Regions from separate parts of the Clostridium sp. BJN0001 genome, predicted to be linked through region 2. Evidence: riboswitches for the same ligand, from Rfam matches in the RefSeq annotation. Region 2 holds a riboswitch; the other holds the start of a gene.
The links. Region 2 has a riboswitch for thiamine pyrophosphate ahead of thiW (energy coupling factor transporter S component ThiW). Riboswitches for the same ligand answer to the same signal wherever they lie in the genome.
Positions count from the first base shown of each region.

Region 1: linked by a shared signal. The riboswitch ahead of thiS (sulfur carrier protein ThiS) and the one ahead of thiW (energy coupling factor transporter S component ThiW) in region 2 are both predicted to bind thiamine pyrophosphate.

Region 1 covers NZ_CP094971.1:808,519-825,207, reverse strand. Annotated here, with positions in the region: gene MTX53_RS03905 (thiamine phosphate synthase) at 1-174, opposite strand, end outside; gene thiH (2-iminoacetate synthase ThiH) at 168-1,313, opposite strand; gene MTX53_RS03895 (thiazole synthase) at 1,317-2,102, opposite strand; gene thiF (sulfur carrier protein ThiS adenylyltransferase ThiF) at 2,121-2,930, opposite strand; gene thiS (sulfur carrier protein ThiS) at 2,951-3,145, opposite strand; TPP riboswitch at 3,246-3,355, opposite strand; gene MTX53_RS03880 (serine hydrolase domain-containing protein) at 3,410-5,503, opposite strand; gene MTX53_RS03875 (ECF transporter S component) at 5,799-6,392, shown strand; gene MTX53_RS03870 (P1 family peptidase) at 6,406-7,368, shown strand; gene MTX53_RS03865 (alpha/beta-type small acid-soluble spore protein) at 7,506-7,691, shown strand; gene clpB (ATP-dependent chaperone ClpB) at 7,780-10,398, opposite strand; gene MTX53_RS03855 (transcriptional regulator) at 10,561-11,814, opposite strand; gene MTX53_RS03850 (helix-turn-helix transcriptional regulator) at 11,832-13,133, opposite strand; gene MTX53_RS03845 (YtxH domain-containing protein) at 13,293-13,469, opposite strand; gene MTX53_RS03840 (ribonuclease H family protein) at 13,526-14,470, opposite strand; gene MTX53_RS03835 (DUF1232 domain-containing protein) at 14,493-15,449, opposite strand; gene MTX53_RS03830 (MetQ/NlpA family ABC transporter substrate-binding protein) at 15,546-16,370, opposite strand; gene MTX53_RS03825 (methionine ABC transporter permease) at 16,387-16,689, opposite strand, start outside.
Region 2 covers NZ_CP094971.1:2,234,624-2,251,312, forward strand. Annotated here, with positions in the region: gene MTX53_RS10935 (SpoVR family protein) at 1-154, opposite strand, end outside; gene MTX53_RS10940 (YeaH/YhbH family protein) at 159-1,331, opposite strand; gene MTX53_RS10945 (PrkA family serine protein kinase) at 1,338-3,260, opposite strand; gene MTX53_RS10950 (pyridoxamine kinase) at 3,475-4,302, shown strand; gene recQ (DNA helicase RecQ) at 4,309-6,069, opposite strand; gene thiM (hydroxyethylthiazole kinase) at 6,213-7,052, opposite strand; gene hydG ([FeFe] hydrogenase H-cluster radical SAM maturase HydG) at 7,234-8,685, opposite strand; gene thiC (phosphomethylpyrimidine synthase ThiC) at 9,022-10,347, opposite strand; gene thiD (bifunctional hydroxymethylpyrimidine kinase/phosphomethylpyrimidine kinase) at 10,367-11,182, opposite strand; gene thiW (energy coupling factor transporter S component ThiW) at 11,203-11,703, opposite strand; TPP riboswitch at 11,780-11,891, opposite strand; gene MTX53_RS10985 (MATE family efflux transporter) at 12,014-13,402, opposite strand; gene MTX53_RS10990 (MerR family transcriptional regulator) at 13,462-14,304, opposite strand; gene polC (DNA polymerase III subunit alpha) at 14,449-16,689, opposite strand, start outside.

The DNA of each region.
Region 1 (16,689 bases), 1.3 Mb from region 2:
TATATTACTTTTTTTTAAAATTTCTTTAACCTTACACGCCATTTTTAAAAGTTCATCATAGGAAAGATCTTTTTCTCGAAGTATAAGATAATCTATGCTGCTTAAAGAAATTTTCTCTATCTGAGAATAAAAATCATCACATAATTTTCTATTTGTTATGCCAAAGACTAACATGTAAAGCTGTCCCAGTCCTTAAATATAGGTTGATATCCTATATCATATATCATCTGCTTTATCTCTTCTGTTGTTCTCTTATCATTAGTATCAAACTGAACTTCTCCCTCTTTTTCTTTTGGCATACTATGTCCTCCAATTGCAATAAGAGACTCTGCTGATATCTTGTTTATTCCAATAGGGATAAGCTTATCTCTAAAGCCTGCTCCTTCTCTTGTTGAAATATTTAAAACACTTTGAGGGAATACTATTCTTATTGCTGTAATACATTGAACAAGATTTCTGTCTGTTACCTCTACAAGGTCCTTTAATCCTCCTGAACATGGTCTTATTCTTGAGAATGAAAGACCTATATCAGATGCAGGATATTTTTTTTGAAGAAAAGATGCATGAAGACCTTCTTTAAACATTTCACGTCTCCAATCAGTAAGTCCTAAAAGTGCACCTATATTTACAAATCTTATTCCAGATTCAATTCCTCTTTCAGGAGTTTCAAGTCTATATCTATAATCTTTTTTAGGTCCTCCTAAATGAACTTTATCATAAACAGCAGGATCATAAGTCTCTTGGAATACTGTAAGAGAATCTACTCCTTCTTTAACTACCTTTTTATAATCTTTTCTATCCATAGGATATACTTCTATTGCAACTGATGGGAAATACTTTCTAAGAACTTTAGTTGCTTCTACAAGATAACTTACTGGTGATTCTTTTGGTGATTCTCCTGTAAGAAATAATATCTGTTTAAAACCTTTTTTAGAAACAGCCTGACATTCTTTTTCTATCTGCTCCATATTAAGCTTAAGTCTGCTTATAGTATTATCATTATTGTATCCACAGTATGCACATCTATTTATGCAGTAATTTGCTATATACATTGGCGTATATAAATATACAGCCTTTCCAAAATGCTTAAGTGTAAGCTTTCTTGATCTTTGAGCCATCTCTTCAAGACATTTTTCACCTGCAAGAGGAGATAATAAAGTCATAAGTTCTTTCTCTCCAGGGTTTCTTGCATATATTGCTCTTTTTATATCATTTATAGTTACATTTTTCCAAAATGCATCAAAATCAAAGTCTTTATATTTCTGAATAAAATTATAAAAACTATTTTCTAAATATTCTCCTGCTTTTATCATATTCTACTTCTCCTCCTCATCTAAAAATCCAGTAAGTGGAGATGATGCTGATGCGGTATCTTTTTTAAGTCCAAGTCCTGCAAGATAAGCAAGTCTTCCTGCTTCAGTTGCCTTTTTAAATGCTTCTGCCATAATTATAGGATTGTTTGATGATGCAACTGCAGTATTTACTAAAACTGCGTCTGCTCCCATTTCCATAGCTTCTGCTGCATCTGATGGTGCTCCTATTCCTGCATCAACAACTATTGGTACATTATTTATTTCATCTATCATAATTTGTATAAGTTCTTTTGTTCTTAATCCTCTATTACTTCCAATTGGTGCTCCAAGAGGCATAACTGCTGCTGCTCCTACATCTGCCATTCTCTTTGCCATCATAAGATCTGGGCTCATATAAGGAAGAACTGTAAATCCTTCTTTAACTAAAGCTTCTGTAGCTTTTAATGTTTCTAAATTGTCTGGTACAAGATATTTACTATCTGCTATTACTTCTATCTTTACCCATGTTCCGCATCCCATCTCTTTTGCAAGTCTTGCAATTCTTATTGCTTCTTCTGCATTTCTTGCACCTGATGTATTTGGAAGAAGTATTATATCTTTAGGGATATATGATAATACATCCTCTTCTTTATTATCTAAATCAACTCTTCTAACTGCCATTGTGACAACTTCAGTTCCCGCATTTTTAAGTACATTTGGAAGTTCTTTATTATTTCCGTACTTTCCTGTTCCTATAAATAATCTACTTTTTAATTCCTTGTTACCTATTCTAAATATATCTTTTTCCATAATAATCTCCCTCTTTTTTTAAACTTCTGTTTTATCTAATATAAGTCTTAAAGCCATATTAGCTTCGTGATTTGCTGCAATTGAAACTCTTGGAGCCATAAGGCCTTCATTTATCTTTGCCTCATTTTTTAAATCCCCACATATGTAGAGTCTTTCATTAATTTTTTTAGTGCATATCGTATTATTTGAATAAAAACCTGCCATGCCTGAAGCTGTAATTATTTTGGGCTTTTTTGTCTGAAGAAGTGTTTCCTGAACAAGTACAGCTTTATTCTGTGGTGAATCAAATCCTTCGATAACTATATCCATATCATTAAACAATTCAAAAACATTATCCTTACTTACAAAAGAGTCAACGCTATCTACTTTTATAAATGGATTTATATCATGAAGTATATTTTTTAATGCCATGCATTTTTTCATTCCTATATCTTTTATAAAATACTGCTGTCTATTAAGATTACTTGGTTCTACCACATCAAAATCAATAATTTTTAAATATCCTACACCAATTCTTGCAAGAGAAATCGCACATGTTGAGCCAAGACCTCCAAGTCCTGCTATTGCAACTTTAGCTTTTTTTAAAGCTTCATGAACTTTGGGAGTATGCCTTGCTATCATAAGATTTTCAATTTCTTCTTTTTTAGGAATTTCTCCTCTTTTTATAAGTGTTATCCTATCATTTTCTTTTATCTTTCTGTCTTGCTTAACAGGAAAACCATTATAAATTACTATATCCGCATCTTTTTTATACTTTTCTCTTATTTGAAATAATGTAAGATTATCATCATTTAATTGAGCACTTTTTTCATTTACTATAAATTTCAACTTTCTGCCCCCACTTTTTATCAGCCTCCTGCAACGAAACTTATTACTTCAATTGAATTTTCATCATTAAGAGCAAACTTATCATACTGCTCTTTTGGAATTATTTTTTTATCAATCTCAATTACTATCTTGTCCTTATTAAGTTCATAGTGATGTATCAAATCAGTTACTACTTTCATATTACCTATTGGTACATTTTTACCATTAACTTTCATCTTTCTCCCCCTTTCACTTTTTATTTAAACTAAATTCTCGTTCCACAATAAAAAAAGGACCCGTTACACCGAACGGATCCTATAAATTCATAATACACATTAAATTTATTTATTGCTTCCCTACGGTGGTATTAGCCACATCAGGTTTAAAAGAGTTAAAGCTTTATAAGCTTCTCTCAGCCGATCTTATCGGCACCCCTAGCCTTTATTCTATTATTTAGCTTTTACAATTATCATTGTACTACTTATTTTTACATTTATCAACTATTTTATGCTAATTTTGAAAATTGTATCCTTATCTCCTGAAAAAGCTACAGTGTCTCCAGCATGTAAAGTAACAGTATTTATTCTTGAAATATAGCTTGCATTTTTGCACTGTCCAAGCTCATCATATAAGAAAAATGAACTATTTTCAGGAGTTTCAACTGTAAGCTCTTTTCCCTCTAATTTTTGAGGTACATTAAAATATTTTGTATACCCATTATCATTAATAGTTACACTATCTAAATACTGACTTAAATTATAAATTCCATTAGATGAAACATATAAATATGAATTTGAACTTAAATATTCAAGTGAATGATCCATATAGAAATTATAATCTGCCTGATCTCTTCCAAGTATAAATGGAATCTTTGCTATAGATACTGCATTATCTTTATCTATTATCTTATGTCCAACAGTATATCCTTTTAATGCATCATTATATGGTAATGAAGTTTTATTGAGTAATCTAACATAATTTTCCGAATCATATTTTTCATTTACAAGAAAATATGATTTACTGCTTCTCTTAAGCCATGCATTTTTAACATCATCTGATATATTATTTTCATCTACTTTTTGCATTGAATACTGATCTAATTTAAGTCTTCCTATATTTCCACAGTCCTGATCTGTAATAGATTCAACATATGTCTCTCCATTTTTTTCTTTTACAAATTTAATTTTTTCGTTTCCATCTTCTGATGTGAAATATCCATCGCTTGTATAATTGTATGAATATTTTAATCCAGGAACTGATGGACATGTAATTACAAGTTTATTATCTTCAATATCCACATTGCAGTTAGTTGTATTTAAATTGTAAAGTCCTTTATATGACTGCATTTCACTAGGTATTGAAACTGCATCTGATGAAGTAAAATCTTTTTCCTCTTTTATTTCAGATATTGTCCCTTTTTCTTTTAGATATTTTAAAATAATAGTAGATGCAAGCATTTCATCTGTTGTAGATGACGATCCTGATGATAAAACTGCGCATGATATATTATTATCCGGAAGGACTATAAATCCTGCATGATAATGATATGTGTCTCCTCCTTTACACAATGCTTTTATTCCATACTCATTGAATGGATTAAATTTTACACTGTCCCATCCTAAACCATAAGATAATATATTGTCATCACTGCTCTTAGGCCATGCTCCATTTAAACATTCTTCATTCTCCATCTTATTTAAAGTATCATCTGTTAAAACTTTATTTTCATTCATAAATATCTTTGAAAATCTGCATAAATCTTCAGCTGTAGAATAGATTCCTCCTGCTGCTGACATATTTAAATTATCATCTGGCAAATCATCATCGCTATTTCCTAAATATATCTTTGCAAGATTTTCTCTATCAAAATTATCATCAGGCATTTTAGTATTTAAAAGATTTAAATTATCTGAAAAATTTTCTTTTACATACTTATTAAATTTCATTCCTGATACTCTCTCAACAAGAATTTGAGCTAAAGTAAATCCATCATTACAATAAACAGAGAATTCTCCTGGATCTGCCTTAAGCCTCTGATTTTTTAATTCTGATAAAAACGAATTATATGAGCTTTGATCATTATCTCCATATAAAAGAGCATTATATAAAGTTCCACCCATAAGACCTGATGAATGATTAAGAAGCATTCTTACTGTTATTTTCTTATATCTTTCATCTTTCATCTGAAAATCCTTTATATAATCTGTAACGGGATTATCAAGATTTACTTTTCCATCCTGCATAAGCTTCATAACAGAAGCTGTCACAAACATCTTACTTACAGAACCTATTCCATACATAGTATTACTATCTATATCTTTTTTACCAAGAGAATTTTTACTAAATACTCCTGCATCATTTGAAATAATAATATTTCCTCCATCATAAAGAGCATACTGAAGACTTGTTGAATATTTATCATTAAAATCCTTCGCTAAATCCTTTATTTCGGAATCAAATTTTTCATAAGTATTACTCTGTGATATTTGATTTTCTAAACCAGTATATGTTTTTTCTGAAGCATATACCGCTGAAGATGACATACCTGATGCAAAAAATCCAGCAATAATTAACGCTATAATTTTCCTTTTCATATTAATTTACCCCCATAATCATGTATTGTTTTTCTTTTGTTTTTTCATAAGTAAGCTGATAGCATTAAAACATATCTATATTATACATCTAAAAGAATTATTAACCAATTGTTATATATCTTAATATTATCTTAAAAATTTTTTGATAAAATTTTAACGAAATTTATTGAAAAATTATATATACGTGCTAAAATATTGAGTGTCAGTATTCTTTTTAGAAACTGAACGGAAATTAAATATATATTTTTTCCGAATTATATCCATTATTAAGGAATAAGAACGGAGGTATTTTCTTATGGAAAATAGTAATTTAAAAACAAAATTCTCAGTAAAACAGATGACAATTGTAGGAATGTTGTCTGCTATCTCAATCTTTTTAGGCCTTACAGGGCTTGGTTTTATACCTCTTCCAGGTATGAAAGCAACTATAATGCATGTTCCTGTTATCATAGGAGCTATAGTTGAAGGTCCAATTGTCGGGTCTCTTGTCGGACTTGTATTTGGTCTCTTTTCAATGTATCAAGCTTTCACAGCACCATCACCAACCGCATTTGTATTTTGGAATCCAATAATTGCAGTGCTTCCAAGAATATTAATAGGTATTGTTTCTTATTATGTCTATAAAGGTGTTAAATTTTCAATAAAGAAAAAGTCAATTGCAATAGCATGCGCTGCTTTATGTGGAACTTTAACAAACACTGCTGGTGTACTCGGTTTTTCTTACTTAATCTATGCAGCAAAATATGCTGTAGCTTTAGGTCTTACTGCAGCTCAAGGAGGATACGCTATCTTTATGATTGGTGTAACAAACGGAATCCCAGAAGCTATAGTAAGTGTAATAATTTCAGTTCCAGTAGTTCTTACAATTTTAAAAATGAGAAATAGGTAATGAAGGTGTACTAATGAAAGAAATAAAAATCACCGATATTGAAGGAATAAAATTAGGACATGCCCAAGATGAAAAAGGTATAACAGGATGTACAGTTATTTTATGTGAAAATGGTGCAACTGGCGGTGTTGAAGTTCGTGGAGGTTCTCCAGGAACACGTGAAACAGACCTTTTAAATCCAGTTGAAATGGTTCAAAAAATACACGCTGTTGTACTCTCTGGCGGAAGTGCATTTGGACTTGATGCTGCAAGCGGAGTTATGAATTATCTTGAAAATAAAAATGTTGGATTTGATGTTTCAGTTGCAAAAGTTCCAATTGTCTGTGAAGCTGTTTTATTTGATCTTATAATTGGAAGCCCCAAAATACGACCCGATTTCAAAATGGGCAAAAAAGCATGTATTAATGCTGAAACTTTTAAAGATACGATAAACGGTAACATTGGTGCAGGATATGGTGCAACTGTTGGAAAATATTTAGGTCCTTCTTATTCAATGAAAGGCGGTCTTGGAACATATGCAGTTAAATGCGGAAATCTAGAAGTTGGAGCTGTAGTTTCAGTAAACTGTCTTGGAGATGTTGTAGATCCTAAAAACCTTGAGTTTATAGCAGGAGCTTTTGATAGAAAAAAATCTGAATTTTTAAATACAGAAAAATTAATAATCGAAAATCTTGAAAATCCTAAAGATCCTTTTAAAGGCAATACAACCATTGGTGCAATTATAACTAATGCATACTTTACAAAAGCTCAGGCAAATAAAGTTGCATCTATGGCTCATAATGGCTATGGAAGAACAATGCGTCCAGCTCATACTATGTTTGATGGCGACACAATTTTTACTATGGCAACTAATAAAGTACAAGCAGATACAACAACTGTTGGAATGCTTGCTGCTAGAGTAATGGAAAAAGCTGTTATAAACGCTGTTAAGAGCGCTTCTTCACTTGATGGATATCTTGCTTTTAAAGATTTATAATTATTCCAATATTGGTCAATAATTAAATATATTCCTCCACTTTCATAGATTATATTTTTGCGATTTGCACAATATAATACTGCAAGGTGGAAATAACACCTCGCAAAAATTTACTAAAATCAGAGGAGGAATATGTTATGGCAAATTCATCATTAGTACCTGAAGCAAAACAAGGATTATCAAAATTCAAAAATGAAATAGCAAGTGAAATGGGTGTCCCATTTACTGACTATAACGGAAATCTTTCTTCTAAACAATGCGGAAGCGTTGGAGGAGAAATGGTTAAAAGAATGGTACAGCAATACGAATCTGGCATAAAATAATATTTCTCGCGAGATGTACCATTAAGTAAATTGAAAGCCGTTCTTAAATCTAATAATTTAAGAACGGCTTTCTTCTTTTATTTTTATTTTAATTTTCAGCTTCTACAAGCTCTGGAAGAATTTCTATTTCTCCATTATTCTCTTGAACTTTAACTTTTGAACCATAATATAAATCACCTTTTATTATCATTTTAGCTAATGTGTTTTCTATTACGTTTTGGATATATCTTCTAAGTGGTCTTGCACCATATATAGGATCATATCCTTCTTTTGCCATAAGTGTCTTTGCTCCATCTGTAACTTCTATTTTAATATTCTTCTCTTGAAGTCTTGTTGAAACTTCCTTAATAAATATATCTATTATCTTCTTGATTCCGCTTTCTGTAAGAGGTTTAAACATTATGATGTCATCAACTCTGTTTAAAAATTCTGGTTTAAATCTAGCTTTAAGATCATTCATTACCATTTTTCTTATTTCAGGTTCTACAGAATCTTCACTCTTATTTTCAAGTAAATGTCCACTTCCTATATTTGATGTCATAATTATAATTGTATTTTTAAAATCAACTGTATTTCCTTTATTGTCTGTAAGTCTACCATCATCAAGTATCTGAAGGAAAATATTAAATACATCAGGATGAGCTTTTTCAATTTCATCAAATAGTATTACGCTATATGGATGTCTTCTTACAGCTTCAGTAAGCTGACCACCTTCATCATATCCTACATATCCTGGAGGTGCTCCAACAAGTCTTGATACTGAATGTTTCTCCATATATTCAGACATATCAATTCTTACTATATTCTCTTCAGAATCAAATAAATTTCTTGCAAGAGTCTTAGCAAGTTCTGTCTTACCAACTCCTGTAGGTCCAAGGAATATAAATGAACCTATTGGTCTATTTATATCTTTAAGTCCTGCTCTTGCTCTTAGTATTGCATTTGTAACAGAAGTTACTGCTTCGCTCTGTCCAATAACTCTCTTTTCCATCTGGTCTTCAAGTTTTAAAAGCTTTTCTCTTTCGCCTTCCATTAAATTGCTTACAGGTATTCCAGTCCATTTTGAAAGCACTTCTGAGATTTCTTGTTCTGTAACTTCTTCTTTTAAAAGAGCACCTTCATAATTATTTTTAAGTTCCTCTTCTTTTTTCTTTATCTCTTCTTCGATTTTAGGTATTTTGCTATATTGAATTTCTGCTACTTTATTGTAATCAAAATTTCTCTGTGCAGTTTCAATTTCTCCTCTTGCCTCATCAAGTCTGCTCTTTAAATCTTTAATAAATTTAATCTGCTCTTTTTCTTTTGTATATTTAGCTGTCATTTCATCATTTTTTTCTTTTAATTCAGCGAGTTCTTTTTCTAAAGCTTTAAGTCTTTTCTTTGAGCCTTCATCTTTTTCTTTAACTAAAGCCTCTTTTTCAATTTCGCCTTTAAATATTTTTCTTCTGATTTCATCAAGTTCTGTAGGTACTGAATCTATTTCAGACCTTATCATTGCACCAGCTTCATCAATTAAATCAATTGCCTTATCTGGAAGAAATCTTCCTTGAATATATCTATTTGAAAGCTTTGCAGCTGCAACTATAGCAGTATCATGAATTCTTACACCATGATGTATCTCAAACCTTTCTTTAAGACCTCTTAATATTGCAATTGTATCTTCAACTGTTGGTTCATCAACAATTACTGTCTGAAATCTTCTTTCAAGTGCCTTATCTTTTTCAATATATTTTCTATATTCATCAAAAGTTGTAGCACCTATGCAGTGAAGTTCTCCTCTTGCAAGTAGAGGTTTTATAAGATTTCCTGCATCCATTGCACCATCAGTTTTTCCTGCTCCTACAATTGTATGAATTTCATCTATAAATAAAAGTATTTTTCCTTCACTAGACTGAACTTCTTTAAGTACAGCTTTAAGTCTTTCCTCAAATTCTCCTCTGTACTTTGCTCCTGCAATTAGTGAACCCATATCAAGTGAAAATACTATTTTATCCTTTAACCCTTCTGGAACATCGCCTCTTACTATTCTCTCTGCAAGTCCTTCTATAATTGCTGTTTTACCAACACCAGGCTGACCAATTAGTACAGGATTATTTTTTGTTCTTCTTGATAGAATTCTTATAGTTCTTCTTATTTCCTCATCTCGACCTATTACTGGATCAAGCTTATGCTTTTTAGCTAATGAAGTAAGATTTGTTCCATATTTTAAAAGTGCATCATATGTTCCTTCTGGATCTTGACTTTCAACCTTCTGGCTTCCTCGTACATCACGAAGAACTTTTAAAAATAAATCTTTTGTTACATTATACTGATTTAATATCTTTAAAACATCAGTATTAGAATGAGCATCCATTATTGCAAGCATAAGATGCTCAACGCTTATATATGAGTCTTCAAATTTCTTTGCAATTTCTTCTGCTTTATTTAAAACCTCATCTACTTTTCTTGTAATATATACTCCCTGAGTATCGGCTCCATTTCCTGTTACCTTAACCATATTATCAAGAGTATCATTTACAGATTTTTTCATCTGCTCAACATTTACGCCCATTTTAGTAAATATATTAGGAACAAGTCCATCTTCTTGATTTATAAGACTGCTAAAAAGATGAATTAAATCAATCTGCTGAGACTTATATTTTACAGCAATGCTATTTGCATCACTTAAAGCCTGTTGTACTCTTAATGTCATTTTATCAACATTCATAAATGTTCCCTCCTTAAAGCTTAATCTCTTAAGCATTCATTCTTTATTATTTCTTTATCTGAAATTATAATACCATAAAGGTCAAAGAAAGTCAAAGATAAATTTTCTATTTTATTTATGCAAAATAAAAAAGGTAGAAAACATAATTTTCCACCTTTTTGTTTATATAGTAAATGTTAGATTAAAGTATTTTAAAGAATCTTTTACATTTCCCATCTTATAATATAATTCTCCAAGATCAAGATATCTCTTTTTTCGCTGTTCTCTATTTCCAAATTTCATCAAAATATCTAATGATAAATTCATGTATTTTTCTGCCTTTTCATACTTTTTAAGATTCTCTAAAGCTCTACTCTTTAGATAATAAATGTTTTCTATAAGTTCTCTATTTTGTGTAATTATTATATCGTCAATTGTGGTTTCAATTATGTCATATGCCATATTATATTCTTTATATTTTAAACATAATTTTATAAAATCAAAATTAAATGGAATTGTTTCTTCACTCTTTAAGTCTTTTAAAATGTCTCTTGCTTCATTTATTTCTATAACTGCTTGATCATTTAGATATGATATAAAGTAATATTTCGCATAATTAAGTTTTGAATATATTATGCTAATTTTGTCATTCTTTATATAACTATATGATTTTTCTTTAAACTTTAATGATTCATCACTATTAAGAAGTATGCATAATTCTGAATATTTCTGATAAATTCTAGTTTTAAGAATTGTATTTTCAAGTTTCTCAACATCATTTATAATCGGTTTTAATATAGAAAATGCCGTTTCATATTTTGAAAGATTCTGATAACATACAGCTTTTTTATAGCTTATATCTATTTCTGATACAAAATCAAGTTTATAAGAATTTTTCTCACATAATTCATCTATTTTTTCATAATAAATTATTGCGTCTTTATACTCTTCAGTTTCTATTAAAAATTCTCCCATATCATTATAATAAATAAAAGTACTCTCATTTGAATTATTCTTCTGATATAAATTATAATATCCTGAAATTATGACTTGAACATTTTTTATCATATTGTTTTCTATGTAATATTTAAAAAGCATATGCATCAGCTCAAATGCAAGATCATAATACTTATACTTTATCGCATAATCATAATTATCTTTTAGTTCAGATTCTAAATTAAGATTAAATTTAAAATTCTTCTTATATTCTTCTATATTACTTTTTATCTGATCATATGAGTCCTGAATCAAATAATCATAATCAATTTCTAATTTTTGAGATATATATTTTAATATATCTTTATCTGCTTTAACCTTATCGTTCTCTATACAACTCATCTTAGCTATTGAAATTTTTGTCCCACATAATTTCTTAAGCGTTATATTTTTGAAGATTCTTATTCTCCTTATCTTTTCTCCCACTGAATAAATATCCATCTTTTGCACCCTATTCCCTAATCATGTTCTTTTATAATATTATAATATTTAATGCCATTTTCTAAATAAGTTTTAGCTTTTTCTTCATCTTCTCTGTCAATATAATGCTTTCCAATTCTCATAGACAACTCGAAAGCTTCATTTATCTTATCATTTTCTTCAGCATATCCTAAACATTCAATTAATCCGTGAATGTTATCATAATTTCCATTTATATTGTCAATAGTCTGACGCATAACTTCACACTTTATATTAAGCTCAATATCATCTTTACTAAGATGTGACTCAATTTCATCTAATATTTCACTAGATTTATCTATATCTTTTATGCTTAAATACGCTTTTGCAATTTCAATAAGATTATTATTCTTTTCTTTATAATTTTCACAGTAGTTATTGCTATATTTTTTAGATACTTCAAGATGTTTTATAGATTCATCTATATCACTTACCATATAAAATAGTCTTCCAAGAGTGCTTTCTATTTTATAAAGACTCTTTTCATCATCAATTTTTTTAGTAATTAAAAGTGCCTTTTCTGCAAGATTAGAAGCTTTTTGTAAGTCTCCTTTTTCACTAAATTCTTCTGCAAGGTTAAATAATCTTTTTATATGTCCTTTATAGTCATATAATTCTTTAAGCTTTTCATTTGCTATATAAGCATATTTTGAAGATAGCCTTAAATCCTCTAAATAAAAATATACTCGTGCTATCTCGTCTTTTATTCTTATCTCAAGTAGTTTGTCCATTATTACATTATCATCATATACTTTTTCTGATTGTTTAAGATAGTTTAAAGCTAAATTAAAAGCCTTTGTTTTAACTGCAATATCTGATAAATTTAAAAAAGTATATATGATATTTTTATACTTTTTATTACGTATAAATATAGCATTAGCTGATAAATAATACTTCTCAGCAACATCATATTTTCCACTTTCTAAAGCTAATTCAGCTTTTACATTGTAAAGTTCAGCTTTTATATAATCAATAGAATATTTTTCTGCATATTGAAACGATTTATCAATATATGTATATGCTTTATCGTATTCTTTATCTAAAGCGCAAATTTTCGACATTCTTAAATAGAATATACATATCTTTTCTGCTTGACTTTGTTCGGATTCGACAAGATATTGCACACTTGTCTTTAATTCTTTTGCCAAATACTCCAACAAATCAACAGAAGGATTTGACTTTCCACACTCTATTAAACTTATCTGACCTGGCGTTATCCTTTTCTTTGCAAGATCTTTTAATGTCATGTTTAATTGTTTTCTTCTTTGCTTTATCTTTTCCCCTAATGTTAATATATCCATATATAATTTTTCCTTTTTCTATCTTTCTACAAATTTCTATAGTTATATTATAACATAATTTTCATAAATGTTACATATCATCACAAATTTTCACAAGTATAAATATGCATAAATAAGAAAGGCTTCTGCATAAAAATACACAGAAGCTTTTCTTTTATTTTAAGAATTAAACCAGTCAGACATATTGTCATAAGTGTTTTCAGCACTATCTTTCATTTTTCTTGCCATTCTTCTCATGTTTCTTTGAGTCTTTTTGTCCATTGTTGGCATAAGCATAAGTGCCATACTAGTTCCAACCATCATTCCAATAGTCATACCTTTAACAAATTTACACATAAAAATGCACCTCTTTTAATATTTTGTCTTACTTATGTTGTGCACTTTCTATATTTTTATTCTATATATTTTTTCTCAGATAATAAATAAAATATAAATTCTTCCTTTTCTTTACTTTTCATCTTTTTTATCATCCTCTGAGCCTTAACTTTATCTTCTTTATATAAAGATAGAATCTGACTATACGTATCTTCTTTTTCCTTTTCAGTCGATTCTATTATTTTTTCTGCACTATCTTTATCTGAAACGACTATTATGTTATCAAATACAGTATCATTTGTAATTGATTCTATTTGTTTCTTTATGTTTTCATCAGCAACATAAATTTTATTTGTCTTTAAATAGCTTAAAACTGCATTTGATGACGTAATTTCTATACACTCTTTACACTTTTCATCAGCAAGATCATTGAAAAAGTCACCTGTATGGCTATCAACTTTTACAAATATTATGTCAAGACCTTTTTTCATAACTTCCTGCATATTATCATAATACTCTTCAGAAGATTTTTCATTTCTATTCCACTCACCTGTCGCATGACTTCTAACTCCCTCATAATCATGAAATATAACTACTCTTTTTTCATTATTATTAAAAGCATAAAGTGCTGCTTTATATGATGCTTCAAGCTCTCCTTTTACCTGTCTTGTCCTAAGAGACTTATCTTCTTTTTCAGAATTACTTTCTATATATCTTACGATATCATCTTTTACAACTACAAAGCAGTATGAATATCTTTCATTACTAATGCTATAGCTCCCATCAACATAAATATGCATTGCATCTTTAGGATAATTTCCGTCTGATTTTTTTTGACTTTTTTCCCCTGCTTTAAGGTAAGCTTTCGCATCATCAATCAATTCAAAGCTTTTGTACTTTGCTCCCTTTACTCCCTTTACGAGCTTTAAACATTCAGCCCATGTATTTACTATAACAGAGTTAACCTCTTTATTATTTTTATTATCATAACCTTTTATTATTGCATAAACTTTCTTTGCCATATTTTAATCGTTCTCCTATTTTCTATAAATCACTTAAATTTTCTATAGCTTTAACAATAGACGCTACATTTGAAGCACTTTGAAATGTAGAAAGATACTCTAATGACTTTTTTAATACAAGTAAGATGTCATTTTCCCCATTCCAATTTTCAATTATAATATGTAAATCTACTTCTTCCATTATAGTGTTTAAAGTAAAAAATAATACACCTGTATCATCTATAGTGCCTATAAATGGTATATCATCTGGTATTATATCCCCAGGGACAAAAATATATGCAATTGCACCAGAAATTATTAACTTAGTTTTTGTATTTACTCTATCATCCTTAAGAAGTCTATATATTAATGCTGCTATATCCGGTATTATAAATAGATAATCTTTTATCTTATCAAAACTTTCAGGGAACTTTTCTTTGATAAATTTTGATCCAGCTGAATAATTATCTTCTACTTTCTTTATTGAATCTATATCTTCTAAAGAATCCTCTTCATTTTCTTCTTTTTCTTCTTCTTCTTTTTTAATATTCCCCTTTATAGAAACATTTATATCTGATGCATCAATGCATAATTTATTTCCTTTTATATATACTTCATCTATATTTAATGAAATATATGGTACATTTTTAAAGCATTTTTTAAAATCTACAATAACTAGATCTTTATTCGAAGAAATTCCATACTCTGATAAAAGATCTGATACTTTATCTAAAATAAGACTTCTTATGATCCTAAATACTGCTACATTTAATACTTTAAATTTAATAATTCTTAAGCTTATCTTATTATCTGCACAGCCTTCAACAAGCAGTTTTAAATAAAAATTAATTTTTATTTTATTTTCAAAAAAACCGCTTAACTCTATTCCATTTCCTATATTTATATTTTCAACGTTAAGGCCTTCAATCCTTATAAATTCTTCTATAATGCTCTTTATGTCATCTTCTGTAGCCTTTACGCATCCCTCATTTATAATCACAGTAATGCCCCCCTTTTAGGACTTTCTCTCATAATTATATACAAAAAAAATGATACTGTAAAATAGATTTACAGCATCATTTTAATAATATCTTTATTAAAATACTGGAATTACAGATCCCTGATAATTTTCATTTATAAAATCTTTTACTTCATCTGACTGAAGTGCTTTCATAAGATCCTGTATCTTTTGAAGATTTTCATTTCCTTTTTTTACTACAACTATATTATCATAAGGCTTTACGCTTTCTGAATCTTTATCTTCTATTACTATTGCATCTTTGCTTGGATCAAATCCTGCTGGAATTGCATAGTTACCATTAATTACAGCAGCCTGAACATCATCTAATGTTCTAGGAACATTAGCAGCTTCAACTTCAACAAATTTTATGTTTTTTGGATTCTCTATTATATCGTTCTGAGTAACAAGTTCTCCTTCTTTTACCTTTATAAGTCCATTCTTTTCAAGTAATCTTAATGCTCTTGCTTCATTAGTAGCATCATTTGGAATTGCAATTGAATCTCCATCTTGAATTTCATCAATACTCTTAATTTTTCTTGAAAATAAGCCCATTGGTTCAAGATGAACTGTTCCAACTGATACAAGATCAAGTCCTTTTGACTTTACCTGTTCATCTAAATATGGTTTATGCTGGAAGAAGTTTGCATCAAGTGATCCTTCATCTACAGCTGTATTAGGCTGAACATAATCATTAAACTCAACTATTTCTACTTTATAGCCTTCTTTTTCTAAAAGAGGTTTTGCAACATTTACAATTTCCTCATGTGGCTTTGGAGTTACTCCTATTTTTATTGTCTTATCATCTTTAGATGCAGTGTCTGAACCAGCCCCTCCACATCCAATAAGACCTAATGATAAAACTCCCGCTAAAAATATTGATATTACTTTCTTTTTTGTCATATATAATTCCCCCTATTTATTTTGATAATTTATTGTATAAATAATTTCCTAAAAGCTGAAGTGCTTCTACTATTATTACAAGAACGATACATGTTGCTACCATGATATCTACCTGGAATCTCTGATAACCATAACTTATAGCTACATTACCAAGTCCACCTCCGCCTACAGTTCCTGCCATTGCTGAATATCCTACTATACTTATTATTGTAAGAGTAAGTCCTGACATTATAGATGGTATAGCTTCTTTAAGCATAACCTTAAATATAATCTGCATATCTGTTGCTCCAAATGACTTTGCAGCTTCAATAACTCCTTT
Region 2 (16,689 bases):
GATATCTTGATGGCATCCCAACGTATGATTCATATCCTATCATATCATTATAATCCACAATTTCAAATTCCTGCGCATAACAATTGAGTCCATACTGAGTAGCTTTTTTTTCAATTTTTTCGTTCCACATTTCAAAATCTTTTATACTGCTCATTTGCCTAATCCTCCTTCAGTTCCTTTTTTAGCATACTTTTAAGTGCATCCCATAAATCTTTTTTTTCTTTAATTATTACAGGTACAAACTTATCGCTATTTATTTCATCAGCAAATTTATAATACATAGTTGTTGTATAAGTTGAAGGAAGAAGTTCTGCATAACCAAACATATTACTTATATCGCATATCTTTCTAGCAGATTCTATAGCTTTTTCATTATCCTCAGACCAGTTATCTCCATCACTTGCATAAACACTATATACATTCCATGAGCTTACAGGATATTCTTCTTTTATTACTTTAAGAGCTTCTAATATACCACTTGATATATAAGTCCCTCCTGATTCTGATTTGTGAAAAAACTCATACTCATTTACTCTTTTAGCAGTTGTTGTATGATAAATGAATTCAAAAGCTATATTATTATATTTTCTCTTTAAAAATGCCGCTAATACGAAGAAAAATGAACGTGCAAGATATTTTTTTGTAACATCCATAGAACCTGATGCATCCATAATAAATATCATAACTGCATTGCTCTCTCTTTTAGGTTTTAATTTTACTCTGTAATATCTTAAATCATCTTCTTTAAACGGAAATCTCTCAATATCATTATCTTTTCCTGTTTCTTTTAATGCCCTTTTTTTACTCTGCTTTCTTGCAATCTTACTCATTACAGTCTTCTTTTTAGCAAGTCTTGGTCTTATTCCATGTCTTTGATAGCCTTTTCTTCTTCCACAGTTTTCTGTAAAAATTTCAGAATACTTCTTTTTATCAAGATTAGGGAGGTCAAGATCTTCTGAAATATAATCCATAAGCTCCTCTAAGGTAATCTCTGTTTCATATACATCATCGCCTTCAGAGTTTCCAGCACCTTTTTGACCACTCTGCCCATTTTTTTTGCCATCTCCAACTTTTTGCCCACGCTTCTCGTCTCCAACACCAGTTGCAATTCCATTAGAATTTTTTCCGTATATAAACTGATATTCTTTTATTCCTTTAATAGGTATCTTAAACTTTTTATTTTTACTCTCACCAACTATACTCTCTTCTGATAATATATCACCAAGATTTTCTTTAATTGATTTTTCAACAAGTTGCCTATGCCTTCTTCTATCTTCTATCGATCTGTCATGATAAATTTTATTATGTGTGTAATCTCTAAATACTGCCATACGAAATTAATCCCGCCATAAATTATTTGCAGCATATTTTAACACAACATCACAGCAGTGTGAGCAGTAACCATTTTTCACCATCTCATCAACCATAGAATTGTATTTTTCAGTCTGCTCTTTATTTCTTACTTTAGATTTTGTTATTATTCTTGACAGATCTTTTACAGAAGCAATAAGTTTCTTTTCAATAGCTTCTTTTAAAGGTTCATATGATTCGTAATCTATACTCTCACCTTTTCTTACAATATAGAACATATAAGAGGTTACATCTGATCTGAATCCCTTAGCTGATGCATCATATACTCCTATCTGCTCTTCTATATTCCTCATAAATTCTTCATCTGGATTTAATTCTTCACCAGTTTGTGTATCTTTTATCTTTGATCTATTTACAAATGCTTCAGCATTATCTATATAATTATTAAATAAACTTTCAGCTTGTTCTCTATAAGAATGGATAAATGCCTTTGAAATTTCTTTTTCAAGAATTTTATTGTATTCTTTTCTTATAGTATCTTGAATAAATCCAAGATATTTTTTCTTTTCATCTTGAGCTATATCAAGCTCTTTTACAGATTTTATTATGCTTTCCATTATTGATAATGGATTTATGCAGTCATATTGAGATTCTGAAAGTGCATTATCTATAGCTTTTATGATAAATCTTGTACTTATGCCTTTCATTCCTTCATACTGTCCTGCTTCTTCACGAAGTTCTAAAATATCTATTTTCTTAGTAGTACCTTTCTCAACAATTTCTTCTCCATTATATATTTTAAGTTTAGTCATAGGATCAGCTTTTACAGATGGAGAAAGTCTTGAAAGTATAGCAAACATTGCAGCTATCTCTATTGTATGCGGTGCAATATGCGCTTTAAAATCACTCTTTTTTAGAATTTTTTTATAAATTTTAACCTCTTCATCAAGTTCTAAGCAGTATGGAACTTCAATCTTTACTATTCTATCTAAAATAGCTTCATTTGTATGATCTGACTTGAATTTTTTCCACTCAGCTTCATTAGAATGTGCAACTATTACTCCATCAAAATAAATCATTGAACCTTTTCCTGGAGATGGAATTGATTTTTCCTGTGTTGCAGTTATTATTGTATGAAGATACTCAACATCATTTTTAAAAACTTCAATAAATTCAACAAGCCCTCTATTTCCAACATTAAAAGCACCATTTAATGAAAATATTCTTGGATCATCTTCAGAATACATATCCATTTTTGATATATCAATTGATCCTGTTAAAATAGAAGTATCTTGATTGTTAGGATCAACAGGAGGGACTACACCTACACCTTTTCTAGATCTTATTGAGAAATCACTTTTTCTAACTTGAAAGTCTTCATAAATCCCGTTGTATTCATGCATAAGCCTATATCTACACACAGGACATAAATCACCTTCAATTTGAACATTAAGAAGTTTTTCAAATTTAGGTCTTAAATGCTTTGGAATAAGGTGAAGTGGTTCCTCGTGCATAGGACATCCTTTAAGCTCGTAAACTGGTTCACAATCTTCAAGAGCATTTTTTAATGTTTCAACAATAGATGATTTTCCAGCTCCAACAGGCCCTACAAGATATAACACCTGCCTTGCTTCTTCACCTTTCATTGCTGCCGACTTAAAATAATTTACAAGTTTCATAATAACTTTATCTATTCCAAAAAAATCATCTTTAAAAAAATTATATTTTCTAATTACTTCATTTCCATATATCTTTCTTATTCTTGGATTATCACTACCTTTAAATTCCTGCATTCCTTTGCTCATTATAATATCATACATTCTCTTATGCGCTAATTTAGCAACTTCAGGATTCTTCTTTACAATATCTAGATAATCTAAAAAAGTCCCTTGGAACTTTTCATTGTTTTTAAGTTCTCTGTCATTTTGTATAAACTCTTTAAAATTCATAAAATCCTCACCCCTTTTAGTACAATATATTCACTAAAAAGGTGACAGTATTCCTAATTTTTAAATCTTTTATAATAAACATATTTTTAATGATGAAATAAGCGTATCATAAAAGTTAAGTTGACTCATATTCTTCTTTAATTCTATAATCTTGTGCCTTATGTAAAATTATAATGATATAATATATTTATATTAAAAAAAAAGGTGATAATTTATGAACACACAAAAGCAAAAAAAAATAGCACTTATAAATGACATAACTGGTTTTGGCAGATGCTCATGTGCCGTAGCACTTCCTATAATATCAGCGATGAAGATAGAATGTTGTCTTCTTCCAACTGCAATTTTATCTGCAAATACTGCATATCCATCATTTTATTTTAATGATTATACTGATCATATGACTAATTATATAAATAATTGGAAAGAATTAAACTTGTCATTTGATGGAATATATACAGGATTTTTAGGATCTGAAAAACAGATTAGTATCGTAAAAGATTTTATAAAATATTTTAAGACTAAAAATACTAAAGTAATTGTAGATCCAGTAATGGGAGATAACGGAGAATTATATAGCACATATAATAAAGAAATGTGTATTAATATGAGAGAACTTGTAAAAATGGCAGACGTAATAACTCCAAATCTTACAGAAGTATGTACTCTTCTTGATGTAGATTACAAGGAAAATTTTATAGAAGAAGAAATTCATATTTTAGCAGAAAAGCTTACAAATCTTGGACCTTCTGTCGTAATAATTACAGGAGTAGAATCTAATAATAAAATATCTAATTATATATATGAAAAGAATAAAAACTTTTCTAAAGTGACTATTAACAAAAAATATAATAGCAGATGTGGTACTGGTGATGCTTTTGCATCTATTATATCAGCTGATATTCTTAATAAAACACCACTAAAAGAAAGTGTAAAAAAAGCATCTGACTTTATATCAAAATGCCTTGAATACACTTCATTAACAAATACACCTCAAAACGAAGGCATATGCTTTGAACAATATCTAACTGAGCTTTACTAAAAAGCATCAGTCAGATATTATTTTAAGTATTTCATCACCATATGATTTTATCTTTTTTTCTCCAACTCCCCTTATATTTAAAAGCTCATCCTGAGTTTTTGGACATAAATTAGAAATATCTATAAGCGTTGTATCTGAAAAAATAATATATGGTTTTATTTTTTGACTATAAGCTTTTTCTTTTCTCCATAATTTAAGTTTCATAAATAAATCCTTATTTAAAATATTCTGCTCTTTTTCAAATATTTTAAATACTGCTTTTTCTTTTCCCTTTAAAAGAGAATATGAACGTTTATTAAGCTTGAGCATAGAATATGTGCCTTCTTTTAAATCAACAAATCCATCCTTTAAAAGATTCTTTATAAGATCTTTTATAAATGACGTACTATACTCTTTCATAAGTCCGTACGTTGTAATTTCAAACAGCCTGTTTTGAATAATTTTAGGTCCTTTAAAGCCTTTTAAAATGTCACATAATATTGAAATACCATATTTTTCTCTAGTTCTAAAAACAGTCGATAAAATAATCTGACTTTCTTTGCTAAAATCTTTAAGCTCTGTATCTTTAAGACAATTGCCGCAATTCATACAATATGTAAGTTTATATTTATTTCCAAAATAATTTAATATAAAGTTTCTATAACACTCTTTAAACTTGCAGTAATCTATCATACTTTGAAATTTTTTAAGTGCTATTTCTCGTCTATTAATTGACGAACTCTTATTTATTATGTATTCAATCCGTGGAATATCATTTTCAGAATAAAAAAGATAACAGCTGCATTTTTCACCGTCTCGTCCGCCTCTTCCTATTTCCTGATAATAGCTTTCTATGTTCTTAGGAATCGTAAAATGAACAATAAATCTTATATTTGACTTATCAATTCCCATTCCAAAAGCATTTGTAGCTATCATTACATTCTTTTTATCATATAAAAATGATTCCTGATAAGAGTCCTTTTCTTCATCAGAAAGACCTCCATGATATTTTAATACGCTATATGATAATTCATTTAAATATTTATAAAGCTCATCAACTTCACGTCTTGACGCACAATAAATTATTCCAGATTCATCTTCATGTTCTGATATTATGCTTTTAACATCTTCAAGTTTATATGGTTCTATAAATACATTTAAATATAAATTTTCTCTATTTATGTTTCCTAAAAATACATATGGATTTTTAAGTTCTAAAAGATTTACTAAATCTCTTCTTACTTCATCTGTAGCTGTAGCTGTAAATGCAGAAATAACGGGCCTTTTTTTTAAGCTTTTAACAAAACCTGCTATCTTTAAATAACTCCTTCTAAAATCATGTCCCCATTGTGATACGCAATGTGCTTCATCTACTGCAACCTGATTTACATCTAATAAGCGTATCTTATCTTTAAAGTTTTCAGATGAAAGCCTCTCTGGTGCAATATATAATATTTTTATTTTCCTATTTTTTATATTATCTAGTATATTATCTATTTCTGATAATTTCTTAGTACTATTTATAAATTCAGCTTTTATTCCAATATCGTTTAAATTATCAACTTGATCTTTCATAAGCGATATAAGAGGTGATATTACAATTGTAATTCCACTAAAAAGTATTGCAGGAATTTGAAAACAGAGAGATTTTCCTGCTCCTGTAGGCATAAGAGAAAAGGTATCTTTATTATTTAATATATTTTTTATTACTTCAAGCTGACCTTCTCTAAACGTATCAAAGCCATAATATTTTTTTAATACATAAAAAACCTTTTTCTCATCAAACATTTTATGATTCCTTTCTAAAAATATATTTTAATTATTAACAATAATATATAATTTATTCTTAGAAGTCTTAACTATAACAAAATAGCCGCTAAATTACCAGTAAATACTACTAATTTGGCAGCTATAATAAGATAGACAAACTTTTAATTTTCTGGTGTTTCTATTTTTCCTCTTCTTTTAAGCATCATTGAAGTCATATTACTTACAGCATCAATAATTCCTATATGAAAATTACCTGTTCCTTTTTTTCCGTTCTTTTCAATTGAAATTTCTCCTGCAATGCTCATTGTAAGTATTCCTGCAACAGCAGCAGAAAATAAATCATCATAAGCTGCTCCTGCATATGCACCTATAAGTGCAGTTGTCATGCATCCACTTCCTGTAACTTTTGAAAGCATCTTTGTTCCATTACTTAATATAACTGTTTTATCTCCATCTGAAATAACATCATATACACCTGTAATTGCAACTATACATTCTAAATTTTTAGCAAGATTATATACAATAGTTTCAGATTCCTTACTTTCTGAATTTAGATCACTTTCTCCTGCATCTACCCCTTTTGTATATGATTTTAAACCACTTATAAATTTAATTTCAGAAATATTTCCTCTAATAATACTTACTTTAACATTATCAAGGATTGCCTTTACTGTTGAGTTTCTAAAATTTGATGCTCCAGCTCCTACAGGATCAAGAATTATAGGAATATTTAATTCATTAGCTTTTTTTCCTGCAATAAGCATAGATTCAACTGTACGTTCATTTAATGTACCTATATTTATTACAAGCGCTGATGATATAGAAACTATATCTGATACTTCTCTTAAATCATCTGCCATAATAGGTGATGCCCCGATTGCTAGAAGTATGTTGGCGCAGTCATTGACTGTAACATAATTAGTTATATTATGAATAAGAGGGTTTTTTTCTCTTACATTATCTAATAAATCTGCAGCCTTTTTTATTGTAGAATTTACCATATATTTACCACTCTTTCTATTTTTCTCATATTATATTTAAATTATATCATATTTTATCTACATTATATTATAATTTTACAATTTAGTCTTTATTTTTTCATTTTTAGCACACATATAATAAAGGACAAATAATGAAAAAGAAAAACTTTCTCATTATCTGTCCTTTGTCTTTAGTTATTTATTAAAATCTTAAATCTCTTTCTCCATCTTCAAGTCTTTTTAAGTTCTTCAAAATTTCATCATATTTAGGTTCTCCCTTAAAAATTTCAAGATGTTTCTTTAATGTTTCAAGTCCTATCTTCTTAGTTTCATCTGACGCATAATCCATGAGATATTCTTTTAAAGTAAATATAGCGTTTGGTATGCAGAAATTATGAACAAATTTTGATTTTGCAACTTTCATAAATTCTTCACCAGTTCTTCCAGCTCTATAACAGGCTGTACAAAAAGAAGGTATTGCTCCCATATCGCATATTTCTTTTACAACATCATCAAGTGAACGCGAATCTTCTATAGTAAATTGTTCTTTATCAGGAAGTGAATTGGCTTTCTTAGACTTAGCATATGCACCAACACCTATTCTTGTTCCTGCATCTATCTGAGATACACCAAGAGGAAGAACTTGTTTTCTAACCTCGTCAGACTCTCTTGCAGTACAAATAAGACCTGTATATGGTATTGAAAGACGAAGAATAGCTATAATCTTCTTAAAATCTTCATCATTCACCTTATATTCAGGATGATTTGAATATGGTGTATCTGTTGCAGGTGTAATTCTTGGGAAGGATATAGTATGAGGTCCTACCCCATTAAATTTCTCTTCAAGATGAATTGTGTGATATAAAAGCCCCATTATTTCAAAACGCCAGTCATAAAGTCCAAAAAGAACTCCAAGACCATTATCATCTACACCAGCTTCTTGAGCTCTATCCATTGCATATAATCTCCATCTATAGTTACCTTTTATTGTACCCTGTGGATGCATCTTCTTATATGTATCATGATGATAAGTTTCCTGAAATACTTGAAATGTTCCAATTCCAACTTTTTTCAATAACTTTAATTCATCTACTGTAAGAGGTGCTGCATTTATATTAGCTCTTCTTATCTCACCATGTTCTGTTTTTACACTGTAGACTTTTTTTACTGTATCTGCCATAAATTCTGCCTCAGTATTTGGAGATTCTCCATATACAAGTACAGTTCTTTTTTGTCCTTCTTCAATCATGATTTTAACTTCTTCTTCTATTTCGTCCATAGTTAAAGTTTTTCTCTTCATTGCAGTATTACTGCTTCTAAATCCACAATATTTACAATTATTAGCACATTCATCGCTTATATATAGTGGTGCAAAGAATACTATTCTATCACCATATACTTCTTCTTTAAGCTTATGAGCTAAAGAGTACATCTCTTCTATTGTTTCCTTATCATTGTTTTGGACAAGAATAGCAACTTCATCAGGTTCAAGTCTTATACACTTTTCAGCTTTTTTTAAAACTCTCCTTACGTCTTCTTTAGATGGATTCTTATGGGCATTAATTTTTGACCATATCAAATCATCATCAATAAAATCATGATCCATTCTGTCATACTTTTCAAATTCTTTCTCGTACTTTTCTAAAAAATTCATTTTATTCTCTCCATTCAATTTTATTTGTATCAAACAAAGTAAAACCTGAATTTCAAAGAACAAGAAGTAATATATTTAGTTTTATATTTTCCTTCTCGCTCGGAAACTCCCTTGCGGTCAGACAATTATTTATACACTACTATTATAATGTCAAAAAAACTTTCTAGTCAATTGCAAAAAAGCTTTAGCAAATGAAAAATAAGGTAGGTCTTTTTAAGCTTATGCAAAAGACAAAGAGCTTTCGCCTGAAGCGAAAGCTCATAAATTCAACGTTTCTGCGCCAAAGCAGAAACTTCCAAATTTGTCCTTTGTCCTATGTCATTTGTCCTTTGGTATTTATTTATTTTCAGTTTCTTCCTTAAGAAGTTCAACTTTTTCTCCATTTAATATTCTGTTTGTTGTTCTAACAGCACACATCTTTCCACACATTGAACAGCTGTGTCTATCTTCTGGAGGAATGCTTTCAAAATATTTCTTTGCTTTTTCAGGATCAATTGCACACTTAAAAATTTCATCCCAATCAAGTTTATTTCTTGCATCTGCCATTTTATTGTCCATATCACGTGAACCTTTTATTCCGTTTGCCATATCAGCTGCATGAGCTGCTATTTTAGCTGCTATTATTCCTTCTTTTACATCATTTTCATCTGGAAGTTTTAAATGTTCTGCTGGAGTAACATAACATAAGAAGTTAGCTCCATTCATTGCAGCTATAGCTCCACCTATTGATGATGTTATATGATCATATCCTGGTGCAATATCAGTAACTATAGGTCCTAATACATAAAATGGTGCTCCATGGCATAATCTCTTCTCAATTTGCATATTTGCAGCAATTTCGTTCATTGCCATATGTCCTGGTCCTTCAATCATAACCTGAACGTTTTTATCCCATGCTCTTTTTGCAAGTTTTCCAAGTTCTATAAGTTCTTCAATTTGTCCTGCATCTGTAGAATCATCAAGACATCCAGGTCTCATAGCATCTCCTAAACTAATAGTTACATCATATTCATGAAGAATATCTAAAAGTTCATCATAATGTTCATAGAATGGATTTTCATTTCCAGTCATCTTCATCCATGCAAAAAGAAGTGAACCTCCACGTGATACTATATTCATTTTTCTCTTTGTTTCCATAAATGAATCTACAGTTCTTCTTGTTATTCCTGCATGAATTGTAACAAAATCTACTCCTTCTTTAGCATGTGCACGAACTACGTCTAAGAAATCTTCTGCTTTAATATCTAAAAGATCTTTTTCAAGATATCCTATTGCATCATACATAGGAACTGTTCCTATCATTGCTGGAGAATAATCTATAAGTTTTTTTCTAAATGTTGAAGTCTTACCATAGTTACTTAAATCCATTATTGCTTCAGCACCATATTTTGTAGCAAGTTTAGCTTTATTCATTTCCTGAGTGTAATCTATACAATCTCCTGAAATTCCAAGATTAACATTTATTTTAACTTTAAGGCCATCACCAACACCTGCAGGATCTAATGATTTATGGTTAACATTAGCAGGAATTGCAACTTTTCCTTCTGAAACAAGCTTTCTTAATTTTTCTTCTTTCATGTTTTCTTTTTTAGCAACAATTTTCATCTCTGGTGTAACAATACCCATCTTAGCTGCTTCAATTTGTGTTTTATATTTATTCATTATGTTTTCCTCCTAAAAATTACTTATCAAATATTTCTATTCCAGCTTTTTTATATAATTCGTAAAAATGATTCGTTGGACCTACCCCATGTCCAAGGTTAATACTATGTTTAATTGCTATTGTAATATATCTTTTTGCTTCTTTTACTGCATCTGAAATGCTCATTCCTTTTGCTAAATTTGAAGCTATCGCAGAAGAAAGAGTACATCCTGTACCATGTGTATTCTTTGTATGTATTCTATCCTGCTTAAAAACTGAAAATTCATTTCCATCATATAAAATATCTATAGCTTCACCATCTAAATGTCCACCTTTAACAAGAACTGCTTTTGGCCCAAAATTAATAAGTCTTTTAGCAGCCTCTTTCATTTGACTTACATTAGATATCTTTATCTTAAGAATTTCTTCAGCTTCAGGAATATTAGGTGTAATAAGATATGCTAAAGGAAAAAGTTTCTTAACTAAAATATCTTCTGCATCTTTTGAAAGCAGATTAAAACCATTTTTAGATATCATAACAGGATCTAAAACTACAGGTGGAAGATTTTTTATACTTAAAAGAGTCTCTGTTATAGCTTCTATAGACTCTTTTTTAGAAACCATTCCTATTTTTACTGCATCAACACGTATATCATCAAATACAGCTTTTATCTGCATTTTTATCATTTCAGGTGAAATATCTTCAATAGACTTAACCCCCATTGTATTTTGTGCCGTTATTGCCGTTATTGCGCTCATTGCAAATACTCCATTTGCAGAAAACGTCTTTAAATCAGCCTGTATTCCTGCTCCACCAGAGCTGTCTGAACCAGCTATAGTAAGTGCCCTTAACATAAAAAATCCATCCTTTCGTTTTATCTAGAATGTGATGCTAATGTTTTTCCTATAATAGGAAGCTTTACAAACATATAAGCAATTACTGCTCCTGCACTACAACTTAATGTAAATGGAATTACATAAGCAAATAATGCTGCCTGCTTTCCCATAAGAAAGGCTGCAACAGGATAAGCAACTACTCCACCAATAAGTCCTGTTCCTATTATTTCACCCACAACTGCTGATAATGGCTTCTTTATTTTTTTGTATAATATTCCTGCAAGAAGGCTTCCTATCATACTTCCAGGATATGCAAGAAGGCTTCCTGTTCCAAGCATATTTCTTATTGTTGCTGCTACAAAACCATTTATGCATGCATATAAAGGTCCTAATGTAATTGCACCAACTACATTAACAAAATGTTGCACTGGAGAAATCTTAGCAGCACCTATAGGAATTGAAAAAGTTCCAAATACTACTGCTAGTGCAATAAGTATTCCACTTATCGCAAGTTTCTGTGTTTGAGGTTTTTCATACACTATTTTTTTACCTCCCTATAAATCTATTTGTCTTTTGAATAAATAAAAAATGCAGTCCAAAATAGGACCGCATTAAAATCATACTATAATACTTCCCTACATTGGTACTAACCACATCAGGTTTAAAGGGTCCAGGAAATTTTCTTTCCAATCTCAGCCAAAAAGCATTAGCTCCCCTAGTTTCATTTTTTTATTATCTCTAGTTAATACAATATACCATTCTACTAAAAAGGTCAAGATTTGTTTAATTTAGATATTAATATACTTAATAAGTATAACTTTCTGTTCATAATAGATAATTAATTATATTTTAACAATCTTTCATTATCTGTAACTTCTCTATGTTCTTTATCTCATAAAACATAACTATAAATGCTGCAATAAATGAACAGATTTCAGAAATCGGGCCTGCGTATAAAACTCCATAAACTTCAAAATATTGCGGAAGTATAAGTAATAGTGGAATTATAAAGATAAATTGCTTAGAGATTGTAAGAATAATTGCTTTATAAGGCTTCCCAATTGATTGAAGAAATATAGATGATGTAAGTTCAAAACCGTTCAATATATACATACATAAATATATTTTCATAGCTTTTACTGCAAAATTATTAAAAAGATAATCACTTTGACCAAATAATCTAACTATTGCATAAGGAAAAAATCTAAAAAATATAAAACCTATTATTGCAACTACTGTTGTAATTTTAACAAGACAAATAAATGTATCTTTAACACGTCTATAATTTTTAGCTCCGTAATTATATCCTGCAATAGGCTGTCCCCCTGCTGCTATACCTATAATTATTGCCATAAAAATTTCATTTACCTTCATAACTATAGCCATGGCAGAAAGGCAAACTTCACTTCCATATATAGATTGTGCTCCATATAATGCAAGCATATTATTGCTTACTATTATAATAATTCCAACACAAATCTGAGTTATTAAATCTGATATTCCAATTAATGAAATTCTTGATATTATTTTTGCACTCATTTTAAAAACTTTTTGAGTAAGATTAATATTTTTAAATTTTCTTAAATAACTAAGTGCAATACATCCTGATAAAATTTCACCTACAGCTGTTGCTATTGCAGCTCCTTTTATCCCCATATTAAATCCAAATATAAATATTATATCCAAAATAAGATTAATAAATGCTCCACTTAAAACAGCACCCATTGAATATTTAGGATCTCCATCTGCACGAATTATCGCACTCAAACCACATGCACAAATAAGAAATGTAAGTCCAGGGAGTGAGTAAAAAAGATATTCTTTTGCAAGAGTATAATTGGTATCTGTTGCTCCAAAAATATTTAAAAGCTGAGGCATAAAAAGATATCCACAAAGTGTAAATAATATTCCACATAAAACTAACATAGCTATTGAATTATGAACAACTTTAATAGCACCTTCTATGTCTTTCTCTCCAAGCTTCATGCTGTAAAGTGCTGCTCCTCCATCTCCAAACATAAGTCCAAATCCAATTGCAATAACTGATATAGGGAAAGCAATATTTGTCGCTGCATTGCCTATAAAACCAACTCCGTTTGCTATAAATATTTGGTCTACTATTCCATAAAGTGAATCAGCAAGTAATGCAATTACACATGGAATTGAAAATTTCATAATTAATTTAATTAATCTTTCGTTTTCAAAAATATTCTTTGATCCTTTTGTACATTCTGACATAAATAACCACCTCTTTCAATTTAACAATTGAAAGAATACACCCTCCAGTTAATGGAGAGTCAAGGCTTTTTTCTTATTGGAATTAAAAGTTCTGTAATATAATTATTTTCATCAGCTGTACTCACTATATCAACAAGATAATTATCCACAGCAGGTCCACAAATTTCGTATCCATTTTCCTTTATATACTCATTCATTTTTCTATATGAATTTATCATTGTATCATATTTTCCATAATGAATCATAGATGCAGCTTTAAATCCTCCAAATTTTCTTACCTTTCCTGGTATTTCTTTATTCATAGAAATCGGAGCACATACTTCAATATCAAAAAGTGATGAATTCTTTTCAAAACTTATGCAATTATCATAATAAACTGCCATAACATTTTTATTCATATGAAAATTATTTCTTTTTATAAGCGAATGAAGACGGCAGTACCTTACAACAAAATCATCAGAATTTACTTCTCCCATTTCTCTATAATAAGCTACAAAACATTCTGGTATATCTTTTATAACAATTTTCTCATTCTTTTCTATATTCTCATGTTCTTTGTAAGTTATATCACTACAAAACTGAAGCTTTTGTCTTACTATTAAAAGATCTGATATCTTATCATCAATTTCTCTGCATTTTTCATCTATCTTTTTTCTGTTATAATCTAAATTATCTCTTTTTAACAGGCGTTTTATTTCTTTTAGTGAAAAACCCGCATCCTTAAAGTATCTTATTACACTTATAAGAGTAAACTCTTTTACTGTATAATATCTATATCCACTTTGCTCATCAATTTTGGCAGGTTTTAAAATATCTACCTCATCGTAATATCTTAAAGTTTTTATAGGTACATTACATATTTTAGATGCTTCCCCTATTCTGTAATATTTTCTTTCATTCATTTTTTCACCCCTTATAATACAAAAAGAACTGTCTTATTTAAAATAAAGATTAGATTTTTACATTATAAATTAGCAAAAAACATTATAATACTTTATTTTATACGACAGCCCTTTTATTAAAATTAATATGTTTAATAATAAAGTCTAGTTTTTCATCATATCAAAAAAACTTACCTGATCACTTTCAGTAAGACCATTTAAGCATCCAAATTTTCTAAGAAGTTCTGTAGCTGCTGTTCCTATTTTTGCACGTTTTTTCAAATTGTCAACAGAACTTATAGGAACCTCTTCATGAACAGTTTTAGAAATATCTTCTGCTGCAACATTTCCCATTCCTGAAATACTATTTATTGGAGGTCTTATCCCCTCATCTTCAACTTTAAATTTAGTTGAATCAGATTTATATAAATCAATTGGTAAAAACTTAAATCCTCTCTCATACATCTCAAGTACAATTTCAAGATCATCATACATATCCTTATCTTTAGGAGCTGCATCATTTCCTTGAGCTATAATTTCTTTCATCTTTTCTTTTACTTTATCTTTTCCAAAAATCATAAATTCTGCATCAAAAGCTTTTGCTCTTATACTAAAATATGCAGCATAATATGCTTTAGGTATATGAACCTTAAACCATGCAATTCTAAATGCCATCATTACATATGCAGCAGCATGTGCTTTAGGGAACATATATTTAATCTTTTTGCAGGATTCTATATACCACTCTGGTACATCATGACTTCTCATTAAATCTTCATATTCTTTCCATTTTTCAGGATCTTTAAGTGCTTTACCTTTACGAACAGTTTCCATTATCTTAAATGAAGTATTCTTAGGAAGACCTTTCTTTATAAGATAAACCATTATATCATCTCTACAACAGACTGCATCACTTATGGTTGTTATTATTCCAGAATCAATAAGATCTTTAGCATTACCAAGCCATACATCAGTACCATGTGAAAGACCTGATATACATAAAAGATCTGTAAACGTCTTTGGCGTTGTATCTACAAGCATTCCTCTTACAAACTTAGTACCAAATTCAGGTATTCCAAATGTACCAACTTTTGAATTGATCTGCTCAGGAGTTACTTTAAGTGCCTCTGTGGAATAAAAAAGAGACATAGTTTCCTTATCATCAAGAGGTATCTTATGTGGATTTATTCCTGTAATATCTTGAAGCATTCTTATTACTGTCGGATCATCATGACCTAATATATCAAGTTTTAAAAGGTTCTGATCTATTGAGTGATAATCAAAATGTGTTGTTATTATATCAGAATCTGGATCATCCGCTGGATGCTGCACAGGACAGAATTCATATATTTCTCTTCCTTTTGGAACAACTATAATTCCACCTGGATGCTGTCCTGTAGTTCTTTTAATTCCAGTACATCCTTTTGATATTCTTGTTATCTCTGCTTTACTTACATTAACATTTTTATCATCAAAATATTTTTTTACATATCCAAATGCAGTCTTATCCGCTACAGTTCCTATTGTACCTGCTTTAAATGTAGTTCCTTTTCCGAATATTACTTCTGTATATTTATGGGCTTTTGCCTGATATTCACCTGAGAAGTTTAAATCAATATCTGGTTCTTTATCTCCATTAAATCCAAGGAATGTTTCAAACGGAATATCCATTCCATCTTTATCAAGTTTTTCTCCACAAACAGGACATGTCTTATCTGGAAGATCAAATCCATTTTTCACTCCATAATCAGAGAAGTCTGAATACTTACACTTATGACACCTATAATGTGGAGCAAGCGCATTAACCTCTGTAATTCCAGTCATATATGCTACAACTGAAGAACCAACAGATCCTCTTGATCCAACAAGATATCCATCTGAATTTGATTTCCATACAAGTTTCTGCGCTATTATATACATAACTGAGAAACCATTTTTTATTATTGATTCAAGTTCCTTTTCAAGCCTATCTTCAACAATCTTTGGAAGAGGATCACCATATAATTCATGAGCTCTTTTATATGCAATATCTTTTATTGTTTTTTCACATCCATCTATATGAGGTGGACATTTCTCTGGTGAAATAGGACTTATTCTCTCACACATATCAGAAATCTTATTTGTATTTGTAACTACTACTTCATAAGCTTTTTCTTCTCCTAAATAAGAAAATTCATCAAGCATTTCCTCTGTAGTTCTTAGATATAAAGGTGCCTGAGAATCTGCATCCTTAAAGCCCTGCCCAGCTTCTAATATACGCCTGTATATTTCATCTTGAGGATCCATAAAATGCACATCTCCAGTTGCTACTACAAGTTTATTTAATTTTTCTCCAAGACTTATAATCTTTCTATTTATATCTTTTAAATACTCTTTATCAGGTGCCTGACCATTTCTTATAAGATA